DNA from 4 places in the Sporosarcina sp. E16_3 genome. Region 2 is predicted to be linked to each of the others. Evidence: riboswitches for the same ligand, from Rfam matches in the RefSeq annotation. Region 2 holds a riboswitch; each other region holds the start of a gene.
What was found. Region 2 has a riboswitch for S-adenosylmethionine ahead of I2483_RS14155 (methionine biosynthesis PLP-dependent protein). Riboswitches for the same ligand answer to the same signal wherever they lie in the genome.
Positions count from the first base shown of each region.

Region 1: another riboswitch for S-adenosylmethionine. It lies ahead of I2483_RS11085 (methionine ABC transporter ATP-binding protein); the one in region 2 lies ahead of I2483_RS14155 (methionine biosynthesis PLP-dependent protein).
Region 3: another riboswitch for S-adenosylmethionine. It lies ahead of I2483_RS13065 (cyclase family protein); the one in region 2 lies ahead of I2483_RS14155 (methionine biosynthesis PLP-dependent protein).
Region 4: another riboswitch for S-adenosylmethionine. It lies ahead of I2483_RS08800 (iron-containing alcohol dehydrogenase); the one in region 2 lies ahead of I2483_RS14155 (methionine biosynthesis PLP-dependent protein).

Region 1 is NZ_JADPRX010000016.1:59,266-66,772, reverse strand. It holds gene I2483_RS11110 (acyl-CoA dehydrogenase family protein) at 1-737, shown strand, start outside; gene I2483_RS11105 (arsenate reductase family protein) at 1,507-1,866, shown strand; gene gcvH (glycine cleavage system protein GcvH) at 1,942-2,325, shown strand; gene I2483_RS11095 (toprim domain-containing protein) at 2,401-2,742, shown strand; gene I2483_RS11090 (thioredoxin family protein) at 2,757-3,056, shown strand; SAM riboswitch class I at 3,110-3,215, shown strand; gene I2483_RS11085 (methionine ABC transporter ATP-binding protein) at 3,507-4,532, shown strand; gene I2483_RS11080 (methionine ABC transporter permease) at 4,525-5,193, shown strand; gene I2483_RS11075 (MetQ/NlpA family ABC transporter substrate-binding protein) at 5,262-6,122, shown strand; gene I2483_RS11070 (MetQ/NlpA family ABC transporter substrate-binding protein) at 6,196-7,065, shown strand; gene I2483_RS11065 (dicarboxylate/amino acid:cation symporter) at 7,216-7,507, shown strand, end outside.
Region 2 is NZ_JADPRX010000025.1:32,577-40,083, reverse strand. It holds gene I2483_RS14180 (ABC transporter ATP-binding protein) at 1-911, shown strand, start outside; gene I2483_RS14175 (AI-2E family transporter) at 1,152-2,195, shown strand; gene I2483_RS14170 (methylated-DNA--[protein]-cysteine S-methyltransferase) at 2,236-2,748, opposite strand; gene I2483_RS14165 (TIGR04104 family putative zinc finger protein) at 2,901-3,200, opposite strand; gene I2483_RS14160 (hypothetical protein) at 3,462-3,599, shown strand; SAM riboswitch class I at 3,684-3,790, shown strand; gene I2483_RS14155 (methionine biosynthesis PLP-dependent protein) at 3,868-4,989, shown strand; gene metC (cystathionine beta-lyase) at 4,986-6,179, shown strand; gene I2483_RS14145 (flavin reductase family protein) at 6,606-7,106, opposite strand; gene I2483_RS14140 (pirin family protein) at 7,205-7,507, opposite strand, start outside.
Region 3 is NZ_JADPRX010000022.1:16,877-24,383, forward strand. It holds gene I2483_RS13055 (ornithine cyclodeaminase family protein) at 1-258, shown strand, start outside; gene I2483_RS13060 (FadR/GntR family transcriptional regulator) at 294-986, shown strand; SAM riboswitch class I at 1,283-1,397, shown strand; gene I2483_RS13065 (cyclase family protein) at 1,625-2,362, shown strand; gene I2483_RS13070 (immunoglobulin-like domain-containing protein) at 2,794-3,273, opposite strand; gene I2483_RS13075 (hypothetical protein) at 3,465-4,415, shown strand; gene I2483_RS13080 (VOC family protein) at 4,539-4,907, opposite strand; gene I2483_RS13085 (helix-turn-helix transcriptional regulator) at 5,159-5,362, shown strand; gene I2483_RS13090 (hypothetical protein) at 5,365-5,664, shown strand; gene I2483_RS13095 (hypothetical protein) at 5,908-6,690, shown strand; gene I2483_RS13100 (hypothetical protein) at 6,696-7,466, shown strand; gene I2483_RS13105 (GntR family transcriptional regulator) at 7,469-7,507, shown strand, end outside.
Region 4 is NZ_JADPRX010000011.1:34,381-41,887, reverse strand. It holds gene I2483_RS08825 (class I SAM-dependent methyltransferase) at 100-708, shown strand; gene I2483_RS08820 (alpha-hydroxy-acid oxidizing protein) at 804-1,946, opposite strand; gene I2483_RS08815 (methionine ABC transporter permease) at 2,012-2,674, opposite strand; gene I2483_RS08810 (methionine ABC transporter ATP-binding protein) at 2,671-3,690, opposite strand; gene I2483_RS08805 (MetQ/NlpA family ABC transporter substrate-binding protein) at 3,811-4,629, opposite strand; gene I2483_RS08800 (iron-containing alcohol dehydrogenase) at 4,667-5,767, opposite strand; SAM riboswitch class I at 5,869-5,988, opposite strand; gene I2483_RS08795 (GTP-binding protein) at 6,121-7,507, opposite strand, start outside.

The sequences.
Region 1 (7,507 bases), on a different contig from region 2:
CAATCGCAGAATACGCAATCGAATGTTCGATCAATAAAGTCGTGGGATCTGAAGTATTGGATTACATCGCTGACGAAGCAGTACAGCTTCATGGCGGATATGGTTTCATGGCAGAATATGAAGTAGAGCGCATTTACCGCGATTCACGCATTAACCGTATTTTTGAAGGAACGAATGAAATCAACCGTCTGCTAGTGCCAGGCACGTTCCTGAAAAAAGCAATGAAAGGCGAATTGCCATTGCTACAACAGGCGCAAGCACTTCAAGCGGAACTTCTAATGATGATGCCAGAAGAAATCGGTGACGAAGCACTTGCACAAGAAAAAGTACTTGTTAAAAACGCCAAGAAAATCGGTTTGCTAGCTGCGGGTCTTGCCGCGCAACGTTTCGGCACGAAGCTAGAAGCTGAGCAAGAAGTACTTGTAAACATTGCAGACATCGCTAATAATGTCTTCGCAATGGAGTCTGCACTTCTACGTACAGAAAAAGCAATTGCGCGTAACGGGGAAGAAAAAGAACAACAGAAGATTCTTTACACACAAATCTTCTGTCAAGAAGCATTTGAGGATATTGAAAGAGATGCGAAAGAAACACTGATGGCAGCTGTTGATGGCGACAACCAGCGCATGATGATTTCTGCACTGCGTAAATTGACACGCTCAAATCCGTATAATATCATAGCGAAAAAACGTGAAGCGTCGGTTAAGCTGATCGAAGCGGAGAAGTATATCGTTTAATACGTTTGTTGAATAACCATATATTTGCATAAAACGCTGGCGAGAAGGGCTTGGAAATCGCTATTTTTCACTGGGTTATTTCCGGTTCGCTTTCGGCGAAATAATCACGACACTATTACTGAGGGAAAGGTGTGGCTAGAAGTGCTCCGTCACTTTTAGCCACACCTTTTTAGTTATCCTGTTGTGATTATTCGCCTGTCGCGTACCTACACTATTTAAGTGGAAAATGCAGTTTCTTTGGAAGAAAAGAATAGAAGACTTTCTATAAAGAGTGTAAGTGCCCGAAAATGAAATTTCGGGCACTCTAGTACGTAGTACAATGTGTTCCTTGCTTACTTTTAGCAAAGATTATGTGGGGTTCTATAAGAAGGTGACACCTCATTAAAAAAAATAGAGATACTATATAATCGTCACGATTAATTTAGAATTCTATAGAACCTATACTATTTCCCTTGTACGGCGAATGAATCTAGCGAAGGAGCGACAAGTGTGAGCCGGAGTAATGAGACCGACAGTGATCTTCTGGGGGGCTCATTACGGGAGGCCATCACCAAGCGACGAAGCGGTATTGGAAACTACTTCCTAGTAATAACCACAAAAAACTCCCTTGCTTTGCATTTGTTAAGTGCTAAGTACATATCAAGACATCCCGGTAATCGTATAGAAGTCATTCAATTCCAAAGCAATCAAAAGTCACCTATACATGGAACGCCCAATAGGTACCTGGACGTCTTTTCTGTTATAATGGCGAAAATGGAGGCGTTACGGTATGGGATTAATTTACTACGGTTATCCAAAGTGTGGAACATGCAGGAAAGCTAAGAAGTGGCTTGAGATGAACAACCTGGACTTCCAGGAAGTGAACATAGCAGAGGCTCCTCCTTCAGAAGAAGAGCTTGGGAAGATGATTGCGGCATCCGGACTGGAATTGAAAAAGTTTTTCAATGTCAGTGGGCTGAAATACAGAGAACTTAATTTGAAAGATAAATTACCCACAATGACAGATGAAGAGAAGATCAGCTTGCTATCATCTGACGGTATGCTGATTAAAAGACCGCTTGTTTTTGGAGACGGTAAAGTGACTGTTGGTTTCAAGGAAGATGAATTCGACAAAGTATGGGGTAACTAATTTCCTATCTTGTCTTTATCCAAGAAATATGACAGAATTGAAGAGAATGAAACTATTTATTTGGAGGGATACGGAATGAGCACACCAAAAGATCTGCGTTATTCTGAAGAGCATGAATGGGTAAAAGACGAAGGCGGTAACTACCGTATCGGTATTACACACTTTGCACAATCTGAACTTGGCGATATCGTATTCGTTGAACTTCCATCTGTCGGCGATGACATCAAAGCGGACGAGCCTTTCGGAAGCGTTGAGTCAGTTAAGACAGTATCTGAACTTTATGCACCTATCAGCGGTAAAGTCATTGAAGTGAACGAAGGACTTGAAGATAGCCCTGAATTCGTCAATGAATCACCGTATGAAAACGCATGGATGATCGTCGTTGAACCTTCAAATGTTTCTGAGCTAGACGAACTTATGTCAGCTGAAGCGTATGAAAAAATGACTGTCGGAGAATAACTAAAACAAGGCGCCGGTATTTTTCCGGCGTTTTTTGCATCTCTATATAGAACAGAGCAATAGAGGAGGCATCTTGTGTCGGATGAAAGAGTAATTATCGTTGAAGGTGGTTCGGATAAGAAGCGTTTGGCACGAATACTTATTGAGCCTGTCGAGATTATTTGTACGAACGGCACAGTAAGTCCTTATCGGCTTGAAGAGTTGCTTGCACCTTACGAAGAACATGAACTATTCGTCTTCGTTGATGCGGATGAAGATGGAGAAAAGACCCGCATATTATTCAAAAGAGAGTTCCCAGCGGCAATCCATTTGTACACGGAAAAGGTTTACCGAGAAGTGGAGACAACACCGTATAAAGTGTTAGCTACAATACTACAAGGTGCGAATTTTAAAATTCGACCGGAATTTCTAATTTAAAGGATGTAGAATTAATGGAAACTTGGACACGCGAACAATGGGAGACGGCTTTGAAAGGGTCTTCAGTAGCAGCGTTTTATTTATATACACCGATGTGTGGAACATGTGCGGTCGCTTCTAAAATGATGAACGTTATTAACGTCATGAGACCGGAAATACCAATTGGGAAAGCAGATTTGAATTATGTACAAAACATCGCAATTGACTATGAAATCGAAAGCGTTCCTTGCCTTCTTATACAAAAGGATGGCGTTGTAATCCATAAAATATATGCGTTTCAGTCAGTTCCGTATCTACTAGAAAAAATAGATTGACAACGGATGTATAGTACTGATATACTACGTATTAACATTCAATTGAATAGTCACTCTTATTAAGAGAGGTGGAGGGATAGTGCCCTGCGAAGCCCGGCAACCGTCACGAAAGTGAAATGGTGCCAAGTCACACAAAGCGTAAGCTTTGAAAGATGAGAGATTGGACAAACGTTTATTTTAATATAGCGTTAAGCCTTTCTGCCCGTCTGCAGGAAGGCTTTTTTGTATTCTAAAGGGATCGCAGCCAAAGAGCGCCGCGTCCTGCGGCAAAGGCTGCATGACCTGCCTCCTGCAGGCCCAAGCGGAAGGCGCCTGCTTAGATGCGACAGGCATAAGGCAGAACGGCGTAGCGGCGAACTACCGCATAGCTGGGCTGACTTATGACCCGAGCGTCTGGCGCCTGAAGCTAGACAGAGTTAGTAACAAAACAATTTTTTAGAGGTGAAATAGATGATTCATTTAACGGATATTAATAAAAGATTCGGTGAAGGGCCAGGAAGTATTTCTGCAGTCGAAAATGTATCGCTTGAAATTGCTGACGGTGAGATTTTTGGAGTCATCGGCTACAGCGGGGCAGGAAAAAGTACGTTGATCCGACTACTGAACGGTCTTGAAATGCCGACATCGGGCAGTGTGAAAATAGGAAGTCTAGAAATATCAGCAATCAAAGGTAAAGAACTGCGGGAAGCACGACAAAAAGTGAGTATGATTTTCCAACACTTTAACCTACTGTGGTCTAGAACAGTAAGGGAAAATATCGCTTTCCCTCTTGAAATAGCGGGTGTAGGAAAAGTCGAGCGTGAAAAGAAAGTGGCGGAATTGATTGAAGTAGTCGGTTTGAGTGGTCGTGAAAATGCGTATCCATCCGAATTGTCCGGAGGTCAGAAGCAGCGCGTAGGGATTGCCCGTGCGCTTGCAAACGACCCTGAAGTCCTTCTTTGTGACGAAGCGACTTCAGCCCTTGATCCAGAAACGACGGATTCGATACTTGATCTCTTAACGGGCATCAATGAACGACTTGGACTGACAATTGTTCTTATTACACATGAAATGCACGTTATCCGTAAAATTTGCCACAGAGTTGCAGTTATGGAAGCAGGGAAAGTTGTTGAGTTGGGGGATGTCCTTGATGTATTCCAATCGCCGAAGGAAGCGATTACGAAGCGATTTGTCTCTCAAGTGACAGAGCCAATAGAAGCGAAGCAGGCAATGGCGCATATTAAAGAAGAATTTCCTTCTGGAACGCTTATCAAGCTTGTTTTTGTAGGAGAGAAAACAGAGCAGCCTGTGCTCGCGAGTCTTATTCGGAAATTCACTGTCGATGTCAATATCGTTCAAGGGAATATTTCTCATACACATGGCGGAGCATACGGCACACTCATACTTCAGCTCCTTGGCGATTCGGTAATCATTGAGGAAGCAATTCACTATCTTCATGAAAATGATGTTCAGACGGAGGTGATCGGTAATGATTGAAAACCTTTTTCCGAATGTCGACTGGACTAAAATGTGGGAAGCAACAGTGGAAACACTTTATATGACTACAGTTTCGACAATCTTAACATTCGTTATAGGATTAGCACTTGGCGTTTTGCTCTTCTTATCTGGTCCCGGTCAACTGTGGTCGAATAAGTTGGTCAATATTATTTCAGGGGCATTCGTCAATATCTTTAGATCCATCCCGTTTATCATATTAATCATTTTGCTTATTCCGTTTACGAAATTTCTTCTTGGCACAATGCGCGGACCGGATGCAGCGATGCCGGCTCTTATTATTGGGGCGGCACCATTTTATGCAAGAATGGTGTTGATTGCATTACAGGAAATTGATAAAGGTGTAATTGAAGCTTCGAAGTCAATGGGAGCTAAAACGAGGACGATTATTTTTAAAGTCCTATTACCAGAATCAATGCCTGCACTTGTTTCGGGAATTACTGTAACGGCCATTGCACTCGTTGGGTATACCGCGATGGCGGGGATTATCGGCGCAGGTGGTCTGGGGACACTCGCGTACTTAGATGGATTCCAGCGTAGCCGTGAGGACGTTACACTTGTTGCAACAATCACTATTTTAATTATCGTCTTCATCATTCAATTCATCGGGGATTTCGCGGTGAGGAAATTTGACAAGAGATAATAGTAGTACAGTAACATCAGGCCTTGCCTGTAAATCATAAAAAACAGAGAAAAAGGGGAGAAATAATTATGAAAAAGCTTTTAGGGGGAATAGTATTAGCAGTACTGGTATTTGCATTGGCAGCTTGCGGTGCGAAAAACGACAGCGGCGATAAAAATGTAAGTAGTGAAGATAAAGCTGTCAAAGAAACAGTTGAAGAAACGAAAATCGTCATTGGTGCATCTAACACACCGCACGCAATTATTTTAGAAAAAGCAGCACCGATATTGAAAGAAAAGGGCATTGAACTTGTCATTGAAACATACCAAGATTATGTTTTGCCAAATAAAGATCTTGAATCTGGTGATTTGGATGCAAACTTCTTCCAACACATACCTTATTTAGACCAACAAGTAATTGACCATGGTTATAAGTTTGCGAATGCAGGGGCTATCCATATCGAACCGATGGCTGTGTACTCAACGAAATATAAATCAATCGAAGAACTTCCAGAAGGTGCTGTTATTATTTTTAGTAACTCAGTAGCTGAACATGGCCGTGTCCTATCTTTGCTAGAGTCAGCTGGGTTAATCAAATTGGCTGATGGAGTAGACAAAGTAAAAGCTGAAGTGAAAGATATTGTAGAAAACCCAAAAAATCTAAAGTTTGATGCGAATTACGAACCATCACTTTTACCGCAATTGTATAAAAATGATGAGGGTGATGCAGTTGTTATCAACGCAAACTATGCAATCGATGCAGGTTTGAATCCGGTTGAAGATTCGATTGCAATTGAAGCGACAGAATCTCCATATGCGAACATCATCACAGTAAGAGAAGGCGATGAAAATACTGAAGCGATCAAGACTTTGATTGACGTACTGAAATCGAAAGAGATTCAAGACTTTATTCTTGAAGAGTGGGGCGGCGACGTCGTTCCAGTTAAGTGATTTGATGATGAAAGTGGACAACCCGCTTTACCTGTCATCCAGATTAACATCATAGAAAAAGGGAGATTGTGAAATGAAAAAACTTATTACAGGAATTTTATTAGCAGTACTGGTACTTGCACTTGCAGCTTGCGGAACAGGAACAAAAAATGCGAGCGACAGTAATAATGTAAGCAAAGAAGACAATAACGATAGCAACGGGGAAAAAGAATTAACTAAACTTGTTGTCGGTGCTTCCAATACACCGCATTCAATCATCCTTGAACAAGCAAAACCGTTATTGGAGGAAAAGGGTTACGATCTTCAAATCGAAACCTATCAAGACTATGTGTTGCCGAATAAAGATCTTGAATCTGGCGACCTTGATGCAAACTACTTTCAGCACATTCCTTATCTAGAGTTGCAAATCAAAGATGCCGGATACGACTTTGTGAATGCAGGCGGTATCCATATTGAACCAATCGGTGTTTATTCGAAAAAGTATAAATCACTTGATGAACTTCCAAATGGTGCGACGATATTAATGAGTAGCTCAGTTTCGGATCACGGACGTGTGCTTGCAATGCTTGAATCAAAAGGACTTATCAAACTTGACGAAAGCATAGATAAAACAGCTGCTGAACTGAACGATATCGTTGAAAACCCTAAAAACATTAAATTTGATGCAAACTACGAACCTGGACTAATGCCGCAACTTTACGCAAATGATGAAGGTGATGCATTGTTGATCAACTCGAACTTTGCAATCGATGCGGGCTTGAATCCGATTGAAGATTCTATTGCAATCGAAGACGCGGATTCACCTTACGTAAATATCATCGCTGTTAGAAAAGGCGATGAAGATAAAGAATCGATCAAAGCATTGATTGAAGTATTGAAGACGAAAGAAATTCAAGACTTTATTATTAAAGAATGGGGCGGCACAGTCGTTCCGGTAAAATAAGTATGAAGAAAACTCCACCGATGATTATGAACTCGGTGGAGTTTTTCTGTTTTCCAATAGATGTTAATCACAAATAGATGTTCCAATAGCAAAAACATTATGGTATCGTTGTTTCTTAAATACATATAATTATCATAGGGGGATATGGTTTTGAAGCTCAAAATTGGTCTAATTTGGCGTATCATTATTGCCATTGCACTAGCGGTCGGACTCGGTTTAGTTATACCGAAAATTAGTGAGGGTTTTGCAGATTGGTTTGTCAGTCTTGCTGCTACATTCAATATGATTTTCGGTGGCTTTTTGAATTTTGTAGTACCACTAATCATTGTTGCATTTATCGCACCAGGAATTGCTAAGCTTGGTAAAGGATCAGGTAGACTTCTTGGTCTGGCGACAGGATTCGCTTACTTTTCGACAATCGTAGCCGGAATCCTTGCATTCT
Region 2 (7,507 bases):
GTATAGAAAGAGGGAAACCTCTGCTAGAGGTGAAATCACTGAAGCAGCATTTCGACGTTGGGAAAGGCAATGTAGTGAAGGCCGTGGATAATATCAGCTTCCATATAAAACCCGGAGAGACGCTCGGACTTGTTGGTGAGTCAGGGTCAGGTAAGTCGACAACCGGCCGCGCCATTTTACGTCTTCATGAACCAACGGACGGTGATGTTTTGTATCAAGGGATGGCCATCAACCGACTTTCGAAAAATGAAATGAAAACGATGCGGCGTCATATGCAAATGATCTTCCAAGATCCGTATTCTTCACTTAATCCGCGTTTCAAAGTGCTTGATATTATCGGTCAGGCATTAGACATCCATCGGTTGAGTAAAAATAAAGAGGAACGAAAAATGAGGGTTGAAGAATTACTTGTTATGGTTGGGCTCGAACCGTCCCATGCAATGCGCTACCCACATGAATTTTCCGGGGGACAGCGCCAAAGAATCGGTATTGCACGCGCACTTGCCGTAGAACCTGACTTCATCGTTTGCGACGAACCTTTATCGGCACTAGATGTTTCTATCCAGTCGCAAATCGTGGAATTACTGGAAGATCTTCAGCATCGTCTCGGACTAACCTATTTGTTCATCGCGCACGACTTGTCCATGGTTAAACACATCAGTGACCGGGTTGCCGTTATGTATGCAGGGAAAATAGTTGAGCTTGCCGAAAGCGAGGAACTGTATTCCAATCCTCAGCATCCCTATACAAAATCGCTACTTTCAGCGATTCCTATTCCTGATCCGAAAATAGAATCGAAGAAAAAACGAACGCTTATGGAAGAACAAATCGAGGAGGACAAATATCAGCTATCACAATCTGAGTTAATCGAGGTTTCTGATGGGCATTGGGTAGCAGTTCCTATCAATTAAAGTATGTTTCAAACTTCATTTATTACAATATCTATCATATAATTAAACATAAGCTGAGGAGTTATGACCTTTTACGGTTTATTACTCCTTTTTTCACGGCTAGCGCTTGCATATTTGTTCGCAAGTTATTTTATAAAAAAGCATTTCTATCTTGTAATCTCTACAAATCGTAGCAATACTAACAATGAATGGTCTCATTTCTTGTTTTCACTTTTAGTTATTTATGGAGGAGCTAGGTATATGGGTGGGTTATTAGATATTTTCGAGAAAAAGGGACCACGGCGTATACTAATTTTTGCTTTAATTATTTTAATTCTATACAGTGTCAAAAGTATGATGAATATTATTTTGCTTACCTTCATTTTCGCTTTTTTATTGGATCGGCTTATTGAGTTTACGATCAAACGTGTACATTTAAAGCGCAAGCTACTGGTCATTCTGCTGTACACAGTGATTGTGGGCTTACTGACAGTTGGCGTTGTAAAGTATTTACCTCTAATCACAATGGAAATCAGTCAAATTATTATAAGGATTACAAACTTCTTTTCCGAACCTCATGACAATGTACTGCTCAGCTACTTAGAATCCGTCATTTCTAGCAATCAAATTGCGGCCTACTTGGAAAATGGTTTTTCTTTCTTGTTAAAGTATTTCTCTGATATTAGTAAAACGAGTATTCAAGTACTACTTGCCCTAGTATTAAGCTTATTTTTCTTACTAGAAAAACCACGTTTAATAGAGTTTACAAACAAGTTTAAAGATAGTAAGATTGCTCCTTTTTACTTCGAAATTGAGTTCTTTGGCAAAAAGTTCACACGGACGTTTGGAAAAGTGATTGAAGCCCAATTTATTATTGCGATTGTTAATACAATCTTGTCCGTGATCGTATTGCTCATACTCGGATTCCCACAAATAATCGGGTTGGCAATTATGATTTTCTTTTTAGGGCTCATTCCTGTTGCTGGTGTCATCATTTCACTTGTTCCACTGACGATAATTGCTTTTACAATCGGAGGATTCCTGAAAGTTGTCTACGTGATTATTGCAGTCATGATTATTCATGGCATTGAAGCCTATATTTTAAATCCGAAACTAATGTCTTCAAAAACAGATTTACCCGTTTTCTACACGTTTATCGTGCTCATTTTCTCGCAAAACTTCTTTGGCGTATGGGGACTCATTATCGGTATTCCCGTTTTTGTTTTCCTACTTGATATACTTGATGTAACGAATAAAGAATCGGCGCATCCCACATCTATTCTAAAAAGCAAAAAGACAAGGTGAGATTAATTACATCTCCCTTGTCTTTTTTTCTATCGAAACGCTATCTTTCCAGTTCTAGAAGCTGCTCTTTCATCTCCAAGCCGGCCCGAAAACCGCCCAACTTACCACTTTTTGCAATAACGCGATGGCAAGGAACAATAATCAAGACCGGATTGGCGCCGATAGCGGTTCCGACGGCTCGGACCGCATTCGGTTTTTCAATCCGTTCGGCAATGTCCGAATAGGATACAGTCCGTCCGTACGGAATTTCTTGCAATGCCTTCCAAACAATTTGTTGAAAAGGAGTACCATGAAGATCGATTGGCAATAAGAAATTCCGGCGCTGCTCTTTCAAATAATCGACCAACTCGACAGTGTGCGGCTTCAGAATGTCCGCTTCCTCCGTCAGAGTATGACTCGGAAGCCGTTTGTTCACCCACGCTTCTAGTTCTTCGAATGGTGCGTTCGGGGTACCTATATAGCAAAGCCCCTCTGTTGTAGCCGCTATATACATATTCCATTGCGAGTGATTAAGCGATGTCCAATACACGTTTTTTTCACTGTTCTTCTCCATTGATCTGCACCTCCATTGCTATATTCAATATCGGAACCTATATAGGTTCCAATATTTTTTTGGCTCTTGCCCAGTTTTCTTTTTTGAATAACGTGATTAAATAGAACGGATTCGGAAATCCCATGTCCTACTTGTAAGTGGCCCCCTTTTTTTCACCAAAGTGGTTTATCTTTATTCGTTAATTCAATCATATATAGAGAAAGGAACATAACTAAAACAGCGGTTACACTCAAGATTGAAATTACAATTGTCCAATGGATTTCAAATTGTACTGCTGGGATAAGCGTCAATGTAGGCGCAATGGATATCAAACCAGTGCGTTTTCTAGATTTAGGGGTTACATACTGTTTTTCACCACAGTACGGACATTCAACTCCCCTGTTGAACCTAAGGTACTTGATGAACGCATTCTTCCAATTCCATTTGCGGCCACAACTATTACAGTTCGGCATTTCATCACCCACAGTTCATACATATAGGTTCTTGATAACTAATAAGTTTCATTAAATCAAATCGGACGACTTCCAAGAAGAATCATTGATTAACAATATAACACAATTCTTTTTTTAGTATTACAATAGACTAAGTCTGTGAATTACCTATTTTAATACATAAAGTACTTGTAAGAAAAGCGTGAAAGTATCCATTTCCACTTGTTCGTTTTCGGCTCGCTTTGGATATATTGATCACCATAACTTTACTGAGGGTTACGTGTGGCTGAACGTAATGCCATAAAAACTCTTGAAGACGTTGGCCTTGGTTCAACTTCCTGGTTTGATAATTGGTCCATTTTCGTAGGTGCGGACTGTATCCAAGCTATTCAATCAACGGATGCAACCACCGAAAGATAGATTTTGACAATTCACTCTTGTTTTATTTTCCATGTCATGATAAAATTATAGAAATTGTTCTTTTCACATAATTCAATAATTTAATTCTTATCAAGAGAGACCGAGGGAAGGGCCCTTTGACGTCTCAGCAACCAGCCTTTTCAGGTACGGTGCTAATTCCCTTAGGTGTCCATTTCCCTAGAAGATAAGAAGATAGTCTACGATATTTCGGGGACCCTCTTCTTATAGAGGGTCCCTTTTTTTAATCAAAAAGAAAAGGGTGACTACAATGACAAAACGAAGTTTAGAGACAATTCTGGTGCAATTAGGAAATAACAGCGATCCGAAGACTGGCGCGGTTAACCCGCCGATTTATTTATCAACAGCGTACAAACATAAGGGGCTCGGTCAATCCACCGGCTACGATTACACGCGGACAAAAAATCCAACCCGTTCCATATTGGAAGATGGAATTGCAAACTTAGAGGGCGGCGATGCGGGTTATGCGTGCAGTTCTGGTATGGCGGCGATTCAGCTTATTCTAACGCTTTTCCGCCCTGGGGATGAATTGATTGTTCCAGAAGATATTTACGGTGGCACATATCGCTTGCTCGAACAGTATTCCGACGTTTATTCAATCGGTACAACGTATACGAATTTCACCGATGTAAATGAAACCGAGAAGTTAATAACGCCAAAGACAAAAGCGCTCTTCATCGAAACACCGACCAATCCACTCATGCAAGAATTTGATATTCGCCTGTACGCAGAACTTGCTCGGAAGCACGATTTACTATTGATTGTTGACAATACATTCTTAACACCTTATTTCCAGAGACCGATTGAACTTGGTGCTGACATCGTCATGCACAGCGCAACGAAATATATCGGAGGACATAACGATGTCCTCGCGGGACTTGTCGTTGCAAAAGGTGAAAAACTATGTGAACAACTAGCCGCTAACCATAATGCTATCGGTGCGGTCCTCTCCCCTTCCGATTCATGGCTAATCATCAGGGGGCTGAAAACACTGCATTTGAGAATGAAGCAGCATGATGAAAACGCGAAAATACTTGTCAATTATTTGGAGGATGAACCACTTGTTACGGACGTTCTCTATCCAGGAAAAGGTGGCATGCTGTCATTTCGGCTAAACGATAGTGATTTGGTCGGACCATTCCTTGAAAATCTACAGCTCATCACATTTGCGGAAAGTCTAGGTGGAGTCGAAAGTTTCATCACTTATCCAGCAACGCAAACCCACGCGGACATCCCGCGCGAAGAACGGATACGACGTGGCGTCTGCGACCGACTTTTACGTTTTTCTGTCGGAGTGGAAGAAGCTGAAGATTTGATCGCAGATTTGAAGCAAGTATTTGCAACTTTGAATAGTGGGGTGCTTCAACGATGAGTTTGAATAAAGAGCGATTGGAAACAACCCTCATCCATGCATCGACACGTGGGGATTACGAGCAAAAAACAGGTGCTGTCAACGTTCCTATTTACTTATCCTCTACGTTTCATCAGGAAAGCTTTGATGCATTTGGGCCTTATGATTATAGCCGTTCGGGCAATCCAACGAGAGATGCGCTGGAAAAAACAATTGCCTCAATGGAAGGCGGCGCGCGTGGATTAGCCTTTGCTTCCGGAATGGCTGCCATCTCGGCCACATTTATGCTTCTTTCTTCAGGCGACCATATCGTTGTGACCGAAGATGTCTATGGCGGAACATACCGATTCGTAACCGAGGTATTGCCTAAATTCGGTATCGACCACACCTTTGTAGATCTAGCCAATGTCGAGGAAACCGCACGTGCAATTCGTCCGAACACAAAAGTAATCTATATCGAAACACCATCCAACCCTCGTTTAGGCATTACGGATATTGAAGCGATTGTTGAACTTGCAAAAGCGAATGACTGTCTGACATTTCTCGACAACACCTTTATGTCTCCACTTTACCAACGTCCACTGGATCTTGGTGTTGATATCGTTGTTCATAGTGCTACCAAGTTCTTATCGGGGCATAGCGATATCATTGCCGGATTGGCAGTTACAAAGGGTGAAGAACTTGGCAATCGTTTGGCATTCATTCAAAACTCTTTCGGCTCAATTCTAGGCGCGCAGGATTCTTACGCGTTAATTCAAGGTATCAAAACGTTAGGTGCCCGTTTAACACAGTCATCTGAATCGGCACAGAAAATAGCCTCATACTTGAACGACCACACTTTAGTGGAAGAAGTGTTTTATCCAGGGTTAGCAAGTCACCCAGGACACGCAATCCACGCGAAACAGTCGACAAATCCAGGCGCTGTCTTGTCTTTCCGCTTGCCTAACAGAGAGACAGCAAAGGCATTTGTTGAAAACGTCCAGATTCCTATTTTCGCAGTCAGTTTAGGCGGTGTTGAATCAATTCTTTCCTATCCCGCAACGATGTCCCATGCTGCCATGCCTAAAGAACAACGGGAGAAACGCGGCATTACTGAAGGTCTGTTACGCTTTTCTGTCGGGCTCGAACATGTCGATGACTTAATTGCCGATTTTGATCAAGCCCTACAAATAGCCCGGGAGCAAACGGTGACAGTAACTACAAGTCTATAATCTACGAAAACCGGAAGGCACCTAAAAGGAACGCAGCATAAGTGCGCCACTTCCTGTGGCAACAGCTGCATGACCTACATCCTGTAGGCCCGCGACAGGCATAAGTCGATTGGAAGGCAGTCTAAGATCGCGACGTCCTGTCGCATCGACTCCATACCTGCATCCTTGCAGGTATGGAGTGGCGCTTTTTGCCCGGGAAGGATGTAGTTCAATTCTTCCTACTGGATTGCTTTCAAGGAACCTAGCCGAAGTACGCCGCGTCCTGCGGCAATGGCTACGTGACCCACATCCTGTGGGCCTCCGAGCGGCTGGCGCCTGGAGCTAGACACTATTCTTAGTAAAAAAACTTATACTTTTCTTTTTAAAAAGGCCTGGCATCAGTGTATACTGATGCCAGGCCTTTCTATGTCGAACTTTTCAAAGCTATTATTCGCTATAAAAACCTTCTGGAATTGCACCTATAGTTCTTCGGTGATACAGCAGCGGTTCTTTACTTTCATTCTGAATATCTAACACTTCGCCTATGAATATCGTATGATCCCCAGCATCAATTTGTTGAAACGTTTTGCATTGTAAAACCGCAAGCGAATTTGACAGAACTGGTAGATTTAAATCTGACTCTTTCCAATCGCATTGGCTAAATCGATCGGCAACCCTGCTAGAGAATAACGTACATAATTCGCCTTGATCTGCCGCTAAAATATTTACAGAAAACTTTTCAGCATCTAGAAAGTCACTATAGGTAGATACTCTTTTGTCGATGGACCACAATATAAGTAAAGGCTCTAATGATACGGATGCAAATGAATTGACCGTTAGCCCCATCGGTTTTTTATCTGCATCAAATGCTGTAACGACAGTGACTCCCGTTGGATAATTCCCCATTGCTTCTTTAAAACGCGCTACTTGTTCTATCTTACTTCCCATATCAGCAACTCCCATTTTCTTATTTCACTTAAAAGCATATCAAATCTGTTAGAATATTTCATACTTTGTGATTCTGCATGAAATTGAATCGTACATGTTCACTCAAATCTACCATCTCTGTAATCTTTATAGGCCTGCACAATCTCTTCTTCTGAATTCATCACAAACGGACCACGTGCTACTACTTTTTCTCCGACAGGCTGGCCTGCATATAACATGATATGCAGTTTCTCTTCTGCGTGAATCTTTACTTCAGTCTTTTCGCCATCTGTTCCACGGTCCAACCAGAGAACCTGGCCCTTCTTCCCCTCCGCGCCTTCACTGCCGAATGTCCCTGTTCCTTCTATTATATAAAGAAATCCATTGTAACTGCCAGGAAGGTCCTGTGTGACAGTCGTGCC
Region 3 (7,507 bases), on a different contig from region 2:
GACTCAATCATCAAAGAAGCAGATCATCTATTCGTCGACACGCATGCAGCATTTTCCGAATGTGGAGAAATGATTAACGCAAAAAAGTTTGGCCACAGTGAAGAGACAATCCCGGAGTTGAAAACATTGGTTCAACAAGGTGAAAATGAAAAGATGAAACAAAAAGTAACTGTTTTCAAATCGGTAGGTGTATCTATTTTTGATATCCTAACAGCTAAGCTGATCTATGAGAGATATCAAAGTCTGGTTGAAGTTTAAAGTGTCCTTGGAAACATAAGAAAAGGAGGGTTGAAATGAAAGAATATAAAATGGACACTGTCCGTAGAAGCACCCTCTCGCAACAGGTGTTAGAACAAATTGTTCAGCTATTAATGAGTGGGCAGCTGAATCCGGGGGATAAATTGCCTCCAGAAATGAATTTGATGGAACAATTTGACGTTAGCCGGCCTGTACTGCGGGAAGCGCTTAGCTCTTTGGAGACCTTGGAAATCATTACGAGAAGGCCGCGCGGAGGTACGTTTATAAATGATAGGGTCGGAAGTAATCCATTTAAGGTAATGCTCGCGCTATCGATTAACAATGTTCCTGCGATCATTGAAGCACGCATGGCGTTAGAGTTGGGGCTTGTCACGATTGCAGCCGAGAAGATATCGGATGAGCAACTCGAAAAGATCAAAGAAACAATTGATAGCATTCAAGAAAATGCTGATAGTGATTATGGTCGTTTAGATAAGGAATTCCACAGATTGATTGCACAAAGCGCCAACAATCCAGTCGTCGAAGGAATGATAGATTCCCTGCTCATTACGCATGAGAAAACAGACAGCTTAATCACCTATCGAGAGCCTGATATTACAATTGAGCATCACTTAGCCATCTATGAGGCGTTGAAAAAAAGAGACCCGTACGAATCATTCACACAGATGTACAGGCATTTAAGCTATGTAAGAAAGAAAATAATGGCAGACTATAAGGAAAAACAGTAGCATCGAAAAGTTGGTACATACTTATGAGCTTTTTTGTTTGTCTAACTTGTCCGAGGGAAAAAGATGTGACTATATATGTAGAACAAATGAATGCCTATATTAACTGAGAGAAGGCGCGTTACAAGGGGTAGCCTCGCCCTAAGACTGGTGGGCGAAGCTGCTCGGCATCCCCTAGCGTCGCGGCGAATTTAATGGGATTCTATATCATCATATATATATAGAAAGTTTTATATATTCTGTATTGACAATTCATTCAGGAACATGTATTGTACTATTTAACAACTAAATACGTAACTTTCTTATCCAGAGAGGTGTAGGGACTGGCCCGATGATACCTCAGCAACAGACTTGTAAAAGTACTGTGCTAATTCCAGAAGCTTAAGTGTAATGCTTAGGGCTTGTAGATAAGAAGAGCAAAAAGCGATTATGCCAAAACCTCTTCTTGAAATTTAGAAGAGGTTTTTTGTTTCGTCTAGGCTCCGGGCGCCAGATGCTAGGGTCATAAGCTAAAGCTACTCTGCGGCAAAGAACGCCGCTACGCATCTTCATCTTATGCCTGTCGCATCTAAGCAGGCGCCCTTCGCTTTTGTTTTTTCTGGAGACTAAAGTTACCTTCAAAAGATGGAGGGAGAATTATTATGTCAAACGAATTAATCGATGCAATTGCTTTGTTAAAAAAGAAAGAATGGGTCGATTTAACACATACCTTTGGACCCGAATCACCCCATTTTTCAGCATTTGATGCAGCAGAGTTTACGACACTATTCGATCATGATGATGGTTTTTTTGCACAGAGCTTTAAATTTGCAGGACAGTATGGGACACATATTGATGCACCAATTCACTTCGTACGTGATACAAGATACTTGGATGAATTGGGTTTAAAAGAATTGGTATTACCGCTTGTTGTCATCGATAAATCAAAAGAATCCGATGCAAATCATGATTTTACATTAACTGTTGAAGATATTCTGAAGTTTGAAGCTCAGCACGGACAAATTGAGGCAGGTACATTTGTAGCACTACGCACAGATTGGAGCAAACGCTGGCCGGATAACGAGGCTTTTTGCAATAAAGATGCCGATGGGAATAACCGTATACCGGGTTGGGGTCTTGCTGCTTTGCAGTTTTTATTTGACGAAAGAAAAGTGAAAGCAGTTGGTCATGAAACATTCGATACCGATTCAGCCATAGACTTTCAAAAGAACCAAGCTCTTCTAGGCGAATATTACGTTCTTGAACAAGATACCTATCAAATTGAGCTATTAACAAACTTGGATAAAGTGCCTGCAAAAGGCGCAGTCATTTTTAATATCGTCCCTAAGCCGGAAAAAGCATCGGGATTCCCAGTCCGCTCATTCGCGATACTGCCATAAAAAAAGAGTCCGCTCATTTGCGCTCCTGCCGTAAGAAAAGAAAGAAGGTCCGCTCATTTGCGCTCCTGCCGTAAGAAAAGAAAGAAGGTCCGCTCATTCGCGCTCCTGCCGTAAGAAAAGAAAGAAGGTCCGCTCATTTGCGCTCCTGCCGCAAGAAAAAAAGAAGGTCCGCTCATTTGAGCTCATGCCGCAAGAAAAGAAAGAAGGTCCGCCCATTCGCGCACCTGTTGTAAGAAAAGAAAGAAGGTCCGCTCATTTGCGATCCTGTTATAAGAAAAGAAACGGATTGGCGTCAACGCATCATGGCAACAAACTGACAGAAGAGCAGCAATGTGAAAAATTGGAATTCATAGTGGGCGTGGCGAAGGAAGTTTGGGGATAAAAACTGATAAACCGGAACAAGGCTCATATGCTTTGTTCCGGTTTATTTATTATTCCACTGAAAACAGCGCGGCAACGGATAGTTCGTGCATTGGCTCACCTGTTGAAATAAAGGTTTTCACAAGACGGTATTCACCTGGAATCAGTGTCACGCCGAGTGCGTCGACCGAAAAAGTCTGGTTTGTTTTACTGCCAGCTGACAACATATTTCCATAGTCTTTGAAAGACGGGTTTTTTAAGAACACGGCATCTGAGTAGGTAATCATATACCACTGGTCATCTTTATTTACTTCTATATGATAAAACTCGCCTAACTGGTAATCGGATGAGCTGTCGTTTCGCACAAGCGTCTTAATGACGGGAGGCGAACCGATGAATGAATCTTCGTCCAATACAAGAGATAAACCTTCTTCTGATGAAAACATTTCCTGATCGGGCACGGGATCAGGCAGTGTAGAAACTGCTGGTTCTATCCCGCAGGCGGAGAGGGGTAGTATAAGAACAATTGCAATGGACAGTATTTTTTTCATGATGGACATACCTCCACTTCTAGCATATACCTTTGAGGGGGGGATAAACCTTGATTGAAATCAATAAATAGCTGTGGATAAGGTGATTCCTCTGACGATTAATTAGGTGTTATCCACATGTGGGTAAAATATAATGTGTAAATGAAACTTCATCCAATTGTTTTCGTATAACAGAGAAAGGGGTGGAGTCAATGAGACAGGAAATACAAGAACGACAAATGGAATTGACGATGATACGCACTGAGCGCGACCGGGTGACAAGGCGTCTTGGGGGCGCGGAGGTAAAACTTAAAGAAGCTATTATCCAACGTGATAACTTGCATGAAAAACTTACAAAAGAACAACAGGATGTAGTAAAGCTTGGTAAGTTTTCTTTTATGAATAAGATAAGTGAGTGGACAGGCAAGTGGGATGAAAAAATGGAGAAGGAGATTTCAGAAGCAGCAGATGCGGAGCTCCATTATAATGAAGCAGAAAAAGTAGTGAAGGACTTGGAAGCGGATGCGGTCCGATTACGTGATGAGATTAAAAATCCAGACTTCGACCATATCGAGGAAGAGTGGGCGGACTTTCTGAAGGAGAAAGAGACGTGGATTCGATTCAATGACACAATTGCGAATGGTACGCTACAAAAGATAGCAGATGATAGAGTAAGACTGCGTTCGATGCTGCGTGAAATTGACGAAGCTTGCGATGCGGGTACCAAGGCAAATCGGGCACTCGATGCGGCGTTGGAGAAGCTTGGGGCGGCAGAAGGATTGTCGATATGGGATACGTTCCTTGGCGGTGGCTTGCTGGTATCGGCTCTTAAATACTCCGAAATTAATAGCTCTGATGATCTTGTCCATCGCGCGCAACGTGCCCTTCGCCATTTTGAGACGGAACTGATGGATGTCCAAAATGCCGCGACTGAATCATTCACGGTGAACAAAAATGACATCTTTACATTTACTGACCTGTTTTTCGATAATATTTTTTCAGACTGGATGATTCATTCACGCATTACAGGCGCGAAAAGTAAGCTGAACGGTGTGCTTCAAGATGTGCGCAAGGTTCAAGACCGACTTGCGAGAAAGCGTGATGAATTGCTACATGAACTGGAACGATTGGATGTGCAAGAGAGGGAGATTATTGAAGCGTAATGGAGTGACAGGGTAGTAAGGGGGGGGCATGGAACTGACCCGGTAAATTATAGATTCAAATCAAAAACCTCATTGTGCATCCTTTTGCATAATGAGGTGAAATTTAAATGTATTATACACTTTTTATTCAAACGCTAAAAACTCTATCCGGTTGCCAAAAGGGTCATGTGTAAAAAAGCGAGAACGTCCTTCGATTGGAGGCTCTTCACTAATCTCATAATCAGCTTCTTCCAACCGTGATTTCAATTGCCTAAGTGAATTCACCGTAAATCCAGGATGCGCTTTTTTCGCAGGCATGAAGTCTTTCTGGATACCGATATGCACTTCTTGTGAGCCACAAAGGAACCAACAACCACCGCGTCCCGCCAAATTTTCTGGTTTTGGAATTTCCTCCATACCGAGTAACTCACTGTAAAATAAACGAGCTGCATCTTCGGAACCCGGTGGCGCTGCAATTTGGATATGATCAATGCCTGTTAGAAATGTATTCATCATCCAACACTCCCTTGAACGTAATACCTTTAGTATAGTCGTCATTGAAAATCAGTACCATTCTCCTTTTCTGACTCCGTGGCATAAGTAAAAGTTATAGACCTCGTTGAAAGTAATTGGATTTTCAAATAGATTGTGTATTAGTGTCTTGATAACTTTAATGGTGTATGCTAATTCTTACATAATGTTATAAATACTTTACAAAATGTTTTAAATATATTACAATCAATTTAGCGAAGGGGGTAGTGGATATGCTAGAGAATACAATTACAGTTTGCCGTGCAGAAAAGAAATGGACGCAACAACAGTTAGCTGACTCCGTGGGGGTCAGTCGACAAACGATAGCAGCAATGGAAAAAAATAAATATAACCCATCGCTGATTTTAGCTTTTAAAGTTGCCGATGTATTGAACAAACCAATTACCCAAGTTTTTAAGTATGAAAGGGAGGAATGAAAATGGGCTTATTTTTACAATTTCTAATTTTAATACTGGTGGTCATTGTAGTTTTGGCTGAAATTTATAGGGCCAAGTTTGAAAATAATAAGGAATCCAAAGACGAAAGGGGTTGGGAATTAATATATAAGGCGAAATCTCTATCCTATTCCATTTTGTCTGGTGGCCTAATAATAGGCGTTGTCATAGTAGGGGCTTTAAAATTACTTCCTTACGGAGGATTTATATTTATAATGATGGGTGCATATTTCATCCAGAGTATTGCTTCATCCATTTATCTATACCAAGCCAAAAAAGTTTAATAATAGTCAGATGATTATTCCTAATTGAATGAATTTGTGGGTAAAAGAGTGAATAATTGAATTAGTAAAACGCTGAGCATACAAGTTCGGCGTTTTTCTACTTCCAGCTGGAAATTAACATAGCGTTCATCGTTTATTCTTTTTGAACCATCTTTGAATTTTATCCCAACAAATCCCTTTACAACTCCTTTGCATATAGTGTACCATGTAGCTAATACACTAATACGAAGAGGGGGTACGCTGATGAAGCAGTGGAATGGATTGTTGAAGAAAGAGTGGGTAACGATGAAGTGGCCATTACTTGTTAGTGCGGTACTTGGGATCATCGTAATGTCATTTGTCCCACATCTGTTAGTAAACTTTATTGGTATCAAAGCACATGTCTTTGAAGTGGCGCTTGTAATCTGTTTCATTTGGGCGGGTGCAAGTGTGTTAGCACCGGTTACTGCATTGTTTATAATGTTGGAAAGAGAAATGAAACGTCCAGATGTATGGTTTCATTCGACGGCTTCCATTTTTAAATTGGTAGGAGTGAAAGCACTTTTTGCAACCCTTATTGGCGCTGTGGCATTGTTAATTCCCACAACGGTTCTTGCGATTCAACACGTATTATTCAGCTCGACAATGGCTACCTTTGATGATTTACTTTTCTTTGGAAGTATTTTTATCGTCATAATTTTCGCAGTATCGATATCATTTATGAGTATCGGGTTTTTCTTCTGGGTCATTGACCGACTGATGAAACCATATATAAAGGGATTCTCAATTGTTGCAACAATTATAATATTCCTTGTCGCGTCTCGGCAATATGCTCTATTTGCCCTCTCCGAACTATACGAGAAACTGTTTTTAATTGGTCCTATTGATTTAATGAAAGTCAAAAATCCGAAAATCAATGTGGATTTTATTTACTTCGAGCATACCGAAACATTTTTTTACACGGGTGAAATTCTATTTGATGCTTTCTTTACAGCCGCTATATTCATCATTGCAGCCGTCCTTTTTGAGAAGAAAGTGAGGTTGTAAACCATATGAAAGTTTGGAAAGGTTTATTGCAAAAAGAGTGGGCGCAGATGAAGTGGAGACTGGCCATCTTTGTTTTAATCAATAGTCTATTCCTTTCTTGGGGTGTGGATCGCGTGGTTTTTGGGCTGTCGGAAGGGTTCCTTACTTCTATCCAACCGATGATTGGACTTTTTTTTCTCCTTCACGTAATCATGGCGGTATCATTGCTTTTCCGTAGCCTAGGAAAAGACATAAGACGGCCGGATATTTGGCTTCATTCCCCCGCGTCGATGCAACAGCTGATTGGCGCAAAGTTTTTACTAATACTCTTGGCAACAGGCTTTTCGCTTTTGTTGTGCGGGATGGTTGTGGGTATCTCCTATTACGTAGGCGAAGGAGCTATATCCATTGCAGACAATTTGTCTTTATGGCTACGTGTGGGTGTTGTTATATTATTGAACGCCCTTTATGTCATGGCACTCGTTTTTTTCTTCTGGTCCATTTACCAAGTATTCCGTTCTTGGATGGGTTGGTTCTCGATTGTCGTCGTTATTATCTCGGTGAACATATGGCTCTATGGATGGGCACTTGTCTGGTTTACGCAAGTATTCCAGACAGTCAAGGAAATGATGCCTATGTATGGACCGATTCAGCCAATGGAACTCTTAATGCTTAACAATTATATTGTCCCAGGCGGAACGATTTTAACAATCGGTAGTCTTGTCCTTTACGGTATGATGACGGCACTCTATTTTGTTGTCGGGTCAATGTTGTTCGAAAAGAAAGTGAGGTTGTAACGATGGGCATAGATTTTCTTCCAGACAAACCAATTTATCAG
Region 4 (7,507 bases), on a different contig from region 2:
AGATGCATACTCGAAAAAACTTGACTCGGTTTTTAAAATGTTCGGGTCTTATTCTGCTATTAAGATACAATAGGTATAAACAAGTGGGGAGGTATGGCTATGTACGATAAAGAATGCGATCGACTACTACGCATTAATACCGTTGGAATGCGGGAATGGCTGCATCAGTCCTCTCATTATAACCGCTATGAAGCGACACCTTATAAGGCACTAGATGAATTTTTTCAGGTATATGAATTAAAGAATACCGACAGATTAGTCGATTTTGGATGTGGCAAAGGCAGGCTTCCATTTTATGTGCATAATCGTTGTAATGTTTCAGTTACTGGGATTGAGATGAGTGGGCAGTTATATCAGGAGGCACTTGAAAACCAAGCAAGCTATATGCAAAAAGTCAGACGGTCGAGTGCGTTCATCCGTTTTGAACGTTGTCTGGCAGAGGAATATGAAGTGGAGACGGAGGATAACCGGTTTTATTTCTTCAATCCGTTTTCAATCCAGATTTTCATGACGGTTATTGCTAACATTTTACGGTCAGTTGAACAGCACAAGCGGCCTGTAGATATTATCCTTTACTATCCAACGAGTGAATATATCGAGTACCTCGAAACGAGTACCCCCTTTGAACTGATAAACGGAGTGAAAGTATCTAGTATGCATGAAAAAGATCCTAACGAACTTTTTTTGGTATTCCGATTTGGAGCTTAATCTGACAAAAAAGGTAAGCCACGTTCCAGGCAGAACGTGGCTTACCTATTCTCATATAGATGAAGTATTGGGTAGTATTTTGTTATCTAAAAACCTTAATCAGTAGTAATTATAGTGCGAAGGTCTTTTAAATTAGTAACACCCGATAGTGAAATGGAAACTTTCATTTCTTGAAGGATATTCTCCAATACCTTTTCAACGCCTTTTTGTCCGCCTACCGCTAGACCGTAGACGAAAGGTCTACCGATTAAAACTGCATCAGCACCTAGTGCAAGTGCTTTGACAACATCTGTGCCCCGTCGGACTCCACTATCTAATAGTACAGGAACTTTGCCACCTACCGCCTTTACGATTGCCGGTAGAGCCTCTATACTAGCGATTACCCCATCAAGTTGACGCCCCCCATGGTTAGAAACGATAATTCCATCAATACCGTTTTCGATAGCTAGTTTTGCATCTTCCGGATGTAAAATCCCTTTTAAGAGGATTGGCAAGGACGTTCTTTTCTTTAACTCCGCGACTTGCGCCCAACTTAGTGTAGGGTGGTAAACGTTATCCAGTATTCCTTGAATGACGGCGTCAAAATCGTTAGTTGGAATAGAGGCTAAAAATACTGGATCAGTTTCATAGTTCGCTTTACCAAAACCTTGCTTTAACGGAGAATAATGATTACGTACGTCTTCTTCTCGCCATCCAAGCATCACTGTGTCAACGGTTAAAACAATAGCCTCAAAACCAGCTTCCTCAGCTCTTTTGACCATGTTGTAACCAATTTCATCGTTAGTGCTTGACCAGTAAAGCTGAAACCATTTTGGACTGTCGCCAGTAGCTTCTGCGATTTCTTCAATTGAAAAACCAGATACTGTACTTTGAATGAAGGGGACCCCAATTTCTGCGGCTGCTTTTGCAGTAGCGATGTCGCCATCTTCATGTGCGATTAATTGCATGCCGACAGGAGCGATTAGCAAAGGAAAAGGGTATGTACGACCGAATAGATTTACAGATGTGTCCAATGTAGAAACATCATTTAGAAATCGAGGGACAAGGGAAAACTTTGAAAAAGCGGAGACGTTTTTTCGAAGCGTCTCTTCGCCACTTGCCCCAGATTGGATATAGCCGAATGCGCCAGCAGACATTTTTTCTTTTGCTGCTGCTTCCAGTTCTTCGAATGACACCGGAAAAGACTCGGTAGGGTTGATGTTTTGTAATAGTAAGTCGTTATTTCTAGTTGATGTCAAGATCATTCATACCCTTCGTAAGGAATTTGGTTTTCTTTTTATAAAAAAACACTTGAATCTTTGAATTAATCCTTTTTCAGACGTGTAGCGAGCCTGTTTCCAATCGACTGGATACTTTGAACAAGAATGATAAGAATAAAGATGGTTATGTACATTACGTCAACTTCGTATCTCAAATGGCCATAACGATAAGCTAAATCACCAAGACCTCCGGCGCCGACGAGACCTGCCATTGCGGTTGCACCGACTAAGCTAACAGTAGCAATTGTTAACCCCAAAATGATGGAAGGGCGGGCTTCTCTTAGCATTACATTCCAAATGATGTGTCTTGTTTTAATGCCCATCGCCGTATAAGCTTCTACTACCCCATTTTCGACTTCCAATAATGCCGTTTCCATTAGACGGGCAATGTATGGAGAAGTATAGATTACGAGGGGGACGATGACGCCTTTTACCCCAATTGTCGTGCCTACAATTAGTTTCGTGAAAGGCAAGATGAAAAATAATAAAATAATAAATGGAACGGATCTGACAATGTTAACGACTAAATTTAATAGATGGTTTAACCATTTATTATCCAGTGCTTGTCCGGGTCTCGAAAGCACCAATAAAATCCCTAAAGGAATTCCGATAATGATAGAAAACAAAAGTGATATTCCGACCATTTGAAAGGTTTCAACAGTCGCTTGTTGGAATTGGGGCAACCACTTCTCGATAAACTCGCTCAATTTTCATCCCTCAATTCTTCTGTGCCGACACCTTGTTCTTGTAAGAAACACAAAGTACTTTCGACATCGCTTTTTTCACCGATAATATGAACGACCAAATTTCCAATTACGCCATTTTTTAGTTCGATGATATTCGCAGCCAATATATTTGGCTTCACATTAAACTTTTGACTTACCTCTGCAAGTAACGGTTTTCCTGTAACCAAACCAGTAAAGGTTAGCCTGATAACCGAACCGGACAAATTCAATTGCGAAATCAAAGTTGCAGACAAGTTACGTTGGGAAATGGTGTTTAAAAACTTTTTCGTCGTTTGGTGAGATGGATTTGTGAATAGCCCAATCGTTGTGCCTTGTTCCACGATACTTCCACCTTCGAGTACGTAGACGTAATCACAAATTTTTTGTATCACGTTCATTTCATGTGTGATAAGTAAAATTGTGATGCCAAACTCTTCATTTATTTTTAATAGTAAGTCAAGGATAGAATCCGTTGTCTCGGGATCAAGTGCACTTGTCGCCTCATCGCTTAGCAATATTTCCGGCTCCTGCGCCAACGCTCTTGCAATTGCGACACGCTGCTTTTGCCCACCAGACAATTGAGAAGGATAATGATGATGCTTATCTTGTAAACCAACAATCGCTAAATACTTATTCGCACGTACTTTCACTTCTTCTTTATTGACCCCTAGAAGTTTTAACGGAATGGCAATGTTGTCGTAAACGGTTGCTGTTTTCAACAAATTGAAGCCTTGAAAAATCATTCCTATTTTTTGGCGTGTAGCACCTAACTTATTAGGGGAGAGCGCGGTTATTTCTTCACCGTTTATGACTATCTTTCCGCTCGTTGGCCGTTCAAGTAGGTTCACACATCGGATTAAGGTGCTTTTACCAGCACCACTGTAACCGATGACCCCATGAATCTCACCTTTTTTCACATGAATATTGGCATCGTTGACGGCTTTAACCTCTTTGCATTTTACCGTAAACACTTTCGAAACATTTTCTAATATAATCATATTTTTCGCTCCTTTCGAGAAAGAGAGGCGCAAAGGCATTATAAAAAATGCAAGCGTCCTCTCCTTACTTTGTCGCTATTTACTTTGAAATAAAGAATCCGGTTTAGCTAGCAAAAATAGTTACCAGGAAGGAATAATGGCTCCATCAAATGTTTCCTCGATGAATTTCTTTACTTCTTCTGAACGATATAAATCTATAAACTGCTGAACAACTTCTTCATCCTTAGATTCAGTTCTTACGGCAATAAGGTTCGCGAATGGAGAATCCTTTGGCTCGATAAAAATCGAATCTTTTGTTGGAGAAAGACCGGATTCTATTGCGAAGTTAGTATTAATAGCTGCAGCATCAAGTTCATCTAGTTGGCGAGCAATTTGTGCGGAATCAAGTTCAATAAACGCATAATTATTCTTGTTTTCATCAATATCATTTACGGTTGCATTTAGACCAACACCGTCTTTAATTGTAATAAGACCGGCGCTTTCAAAAAGCATAAGTGCACGTCCACTGTTTGTTGGATCACTAGGTAATCCGATTTTAGCACCGTTTTTTAGTTCGCTGATAGCCTTTACTTTAGATGAGTAAACACCCATAGGGAAGGTAACTGTGTCTGCTACTTTTACAAGATCCAAATTACGGTCTTTTACCATATGATCAAAGAAAGGTTCAGTTTGAAAACTGTTTATATCAATTTCTTTTTCAGCTAAAGCTACGTTTGGCATTACATAATCAGTGAATACTTTTAGTTCAATAGTCAATCCATCTTTTTCTGCCAGTTCTTTTACTTTCTCAACAATCTGTTCGTGAGGACCTGCCGTTACGCCGACAACTAATTTACCATCGCTTAGTAAATCTAAACCTTCTGACTTATCCTTGCCGCCACAAGCTGCAAGGGCCCCTACTACTAAAACCAATAAACTAGCTAACAACCACTTTTTCATATCGATTCTCCTATCCATCTCTGTTTTTTGTTGGTGCTTATGAATAATGTAGCTTTTCAATTTTCTGCATTGCAGTTAGCAAGCCTTCTTCAGTAATTCTTTTATTCATAAAGTGAATAGACTCTTGTGGCAGCAAAGCCTTTTTACTAATTCTTTTTAGAAGAACATGATCTTCTGGATCAATTGCTAAGTTTGTTAAACTTATAGGCAATCCCCATTCAAGATAATAACCCATTAGTTTTAGTAGTTCATCTTCCTTTTCTTCTAAAGCCAATTGGACTAGTATCCCGTATGCAACGAGCTCCCCGTGTAGAAAGCTTTTTGCTTCCTTCGCTTCGGTAAGTCCGTTATGTATGGAGTGGGCGCCTGCTACTCGTCCCGCTTTCCCACCAAATCCTCCAACCATTCCGCCAGTCATGATGATAGCTTCAATAACGCCGACTAATTCATCGGAAACATTGCCTGTAGAAGCAGATTCTAGGGCAGCCTTACTATCTTTTAGTAGGACATCCCTACATATGGCTGCCGAGAATTGTGAAACTTTAAGCCAAACTGGAAATTCCTCATTTTTATAAAATGACTCGATTAACGCATCTGCCTCGTAAAATTTTGCCAAAGTATCTCCAATACCAGCTTTTAAATAGTGAATAGGGGATTTGGCAATGATCGAAGGTTCAATGAGCACAAGTGTATTAGCTAAAGGGAATTCTGTATAATGTGTAAAAGTTCCCTTGTCATCGTAAAACACACTAAGCGGAGTCCATGCTGCACAAGTGGAAGCAATGCTTGGGATTAAGATTGACTTAATTCCAGCTTTTACAGCTGAAGCCTTAGCGATATCTAAAGCTGTTCCACCGCCGATACCAATTACGGCATCTGCTGCGTTTAAAGATAATTGACTAGCAATATCTTCAACTGTATGTAAAGTACAATGTCCTTCTATAAATGTAAAATTAGCACTTGCTCTTTTTACAATCTCATCAGGCAAGTAGGGATGTACAGCGCTCCAAGCCTTTTTCCCGGCTACAATGTGGAACTTCTGAATGCCTAGTTCCGATAAAAGAATTTCTAGATCCATTAGTACCTTTTCGCCGATTCTGTAATGGCCAGGTGCTCCTTTAACGACTGACTGTGTAATATCACTCTCTCCCTTCTATGTTGTTTACGTATCAACCAAATGAGAATAAAAAAATCCTCTCATCAAAGAGAGGATTGAATACACTTACGCTGCAAGTGTTTCTCTCATTTTTCAAAGTACAAAAGTACCTTGCTGGATTTGGCACCTTTCGTGTTTAGAAATTAAACGCGAATGGTTGCCGGGCATCGTAGGGCCAGTCCCTCTGCCGCTCTTAATAAGAGGCTTTTTATTAAATTAAGAATACTAGTAATAGTATATTCATTTGAAAGGATTGTCAATCACATTCTATTAAAAATTGTCGAAAGATGCCGAAAGTAATATATTGTATGACTAAAACAACAAGTAGTCTTCCCTTATAAACAATGCATGGCCTTATAGGCTTCATTCCAGGGGACTGAATAGCCTTTTCCTTTGGCCAAGAAAATAGAAGTGGACGAGTATTCGGGGTCCGCTTCTTTGTTATAACCAATTTCCTCAATGACTTGCTCCTGGTTGTGACAGCGGTCATAGCCCCCAAATAACAAGCTAAGCGTCCCTTTGCCGTGTGTGAACGAAGCAAAGGTGGCGCTGTAATTCATAAAGGTAGCGACTGGAACACGCCCTTTTACAATTACTTTTTCACCAATCGTTTCTGGTGGCTCAAAGCTGCCGTGTGCTTGTTGAATGTCTGACAGCACTCGTCCCATATTATCCAAATCCACTTTTACTTTGAAATCGTAATAGGGTTCGAGCAACGTATTGGAGGCTTGTTCTAGACCTTGTCGTAATGCCCGGAAAGTGGCCTCTCTAAAGTCACCGCCAGACGTGTACTCGTTATGGCTTCGTCCCGTCAGTAACGTTACTTTGACATCTGTGAGGGCTGAGCCGGTTAATAAACCATGATGCTCGCGTTCGAATAAATGGCTGCGTACTACGTTTTGATGACCGATAAGTAAATCGTTTGCATGGCAAACGTTGTTAAACTGTATGCCACTACTTCTTTCAGCTGGTTCGATTAAAAGATGGACTTCCGCGTAATGCCTTAAGGGCTCAAAATGACCATAACCCGTTACGGTCGTTTCAATGGTTTCCTTATACAGTATTTTAGGTTCGCCGAAAGAAACTTGAATCGAAAAACGCTCGTTAACAATTTGTTGGAGTACTTCAAGCTGGATGACGCCCATAACATGGACATGAATTTCTTGAAAGTGTTCATCCCAGAAGACGCGCAAAGAAGGATCTTCCGCATCGAGCAGGTTAAAGCATCGAAGCACTTCTTTGACATGGATGGAAGCGTCGAAAATCACTTTCGACTTAAGGGTAGGAATCATGTCAAAGGCGGCCTTTTCTTTTAGTGCTCCAACACCGTCACCAATGGATGCTTGGGTTAATCCAGTAACGGCGAACAGTTCACCAGCCTGAACATGGTCGATTGCTTTGAACTTATTACCGTTATAGACGCGTATCTGTGTCACTTTCTCCTTATAATCACCATAGTTTACTTCGTCTCTGACACTTAGCGTACCGTTTAATGATTTAAGGAAAGTGACCCTGTTACCACTGTCATCATGGCGGATTTTATAGACCTGTGCAGCAAAATCACTGTCATCCTCGTAAGAAGTTGCTGTCAATACATCGAGTTTCTCGAAAAATGCCATGACACCGATATCCTTAAGTGCAGAACCACTGGATAGGGGGAAGACTTTATTGTCGCTAATCATTTCCTTTAATGTTGCAAGCCATAAGTCCTTGTCATAACCT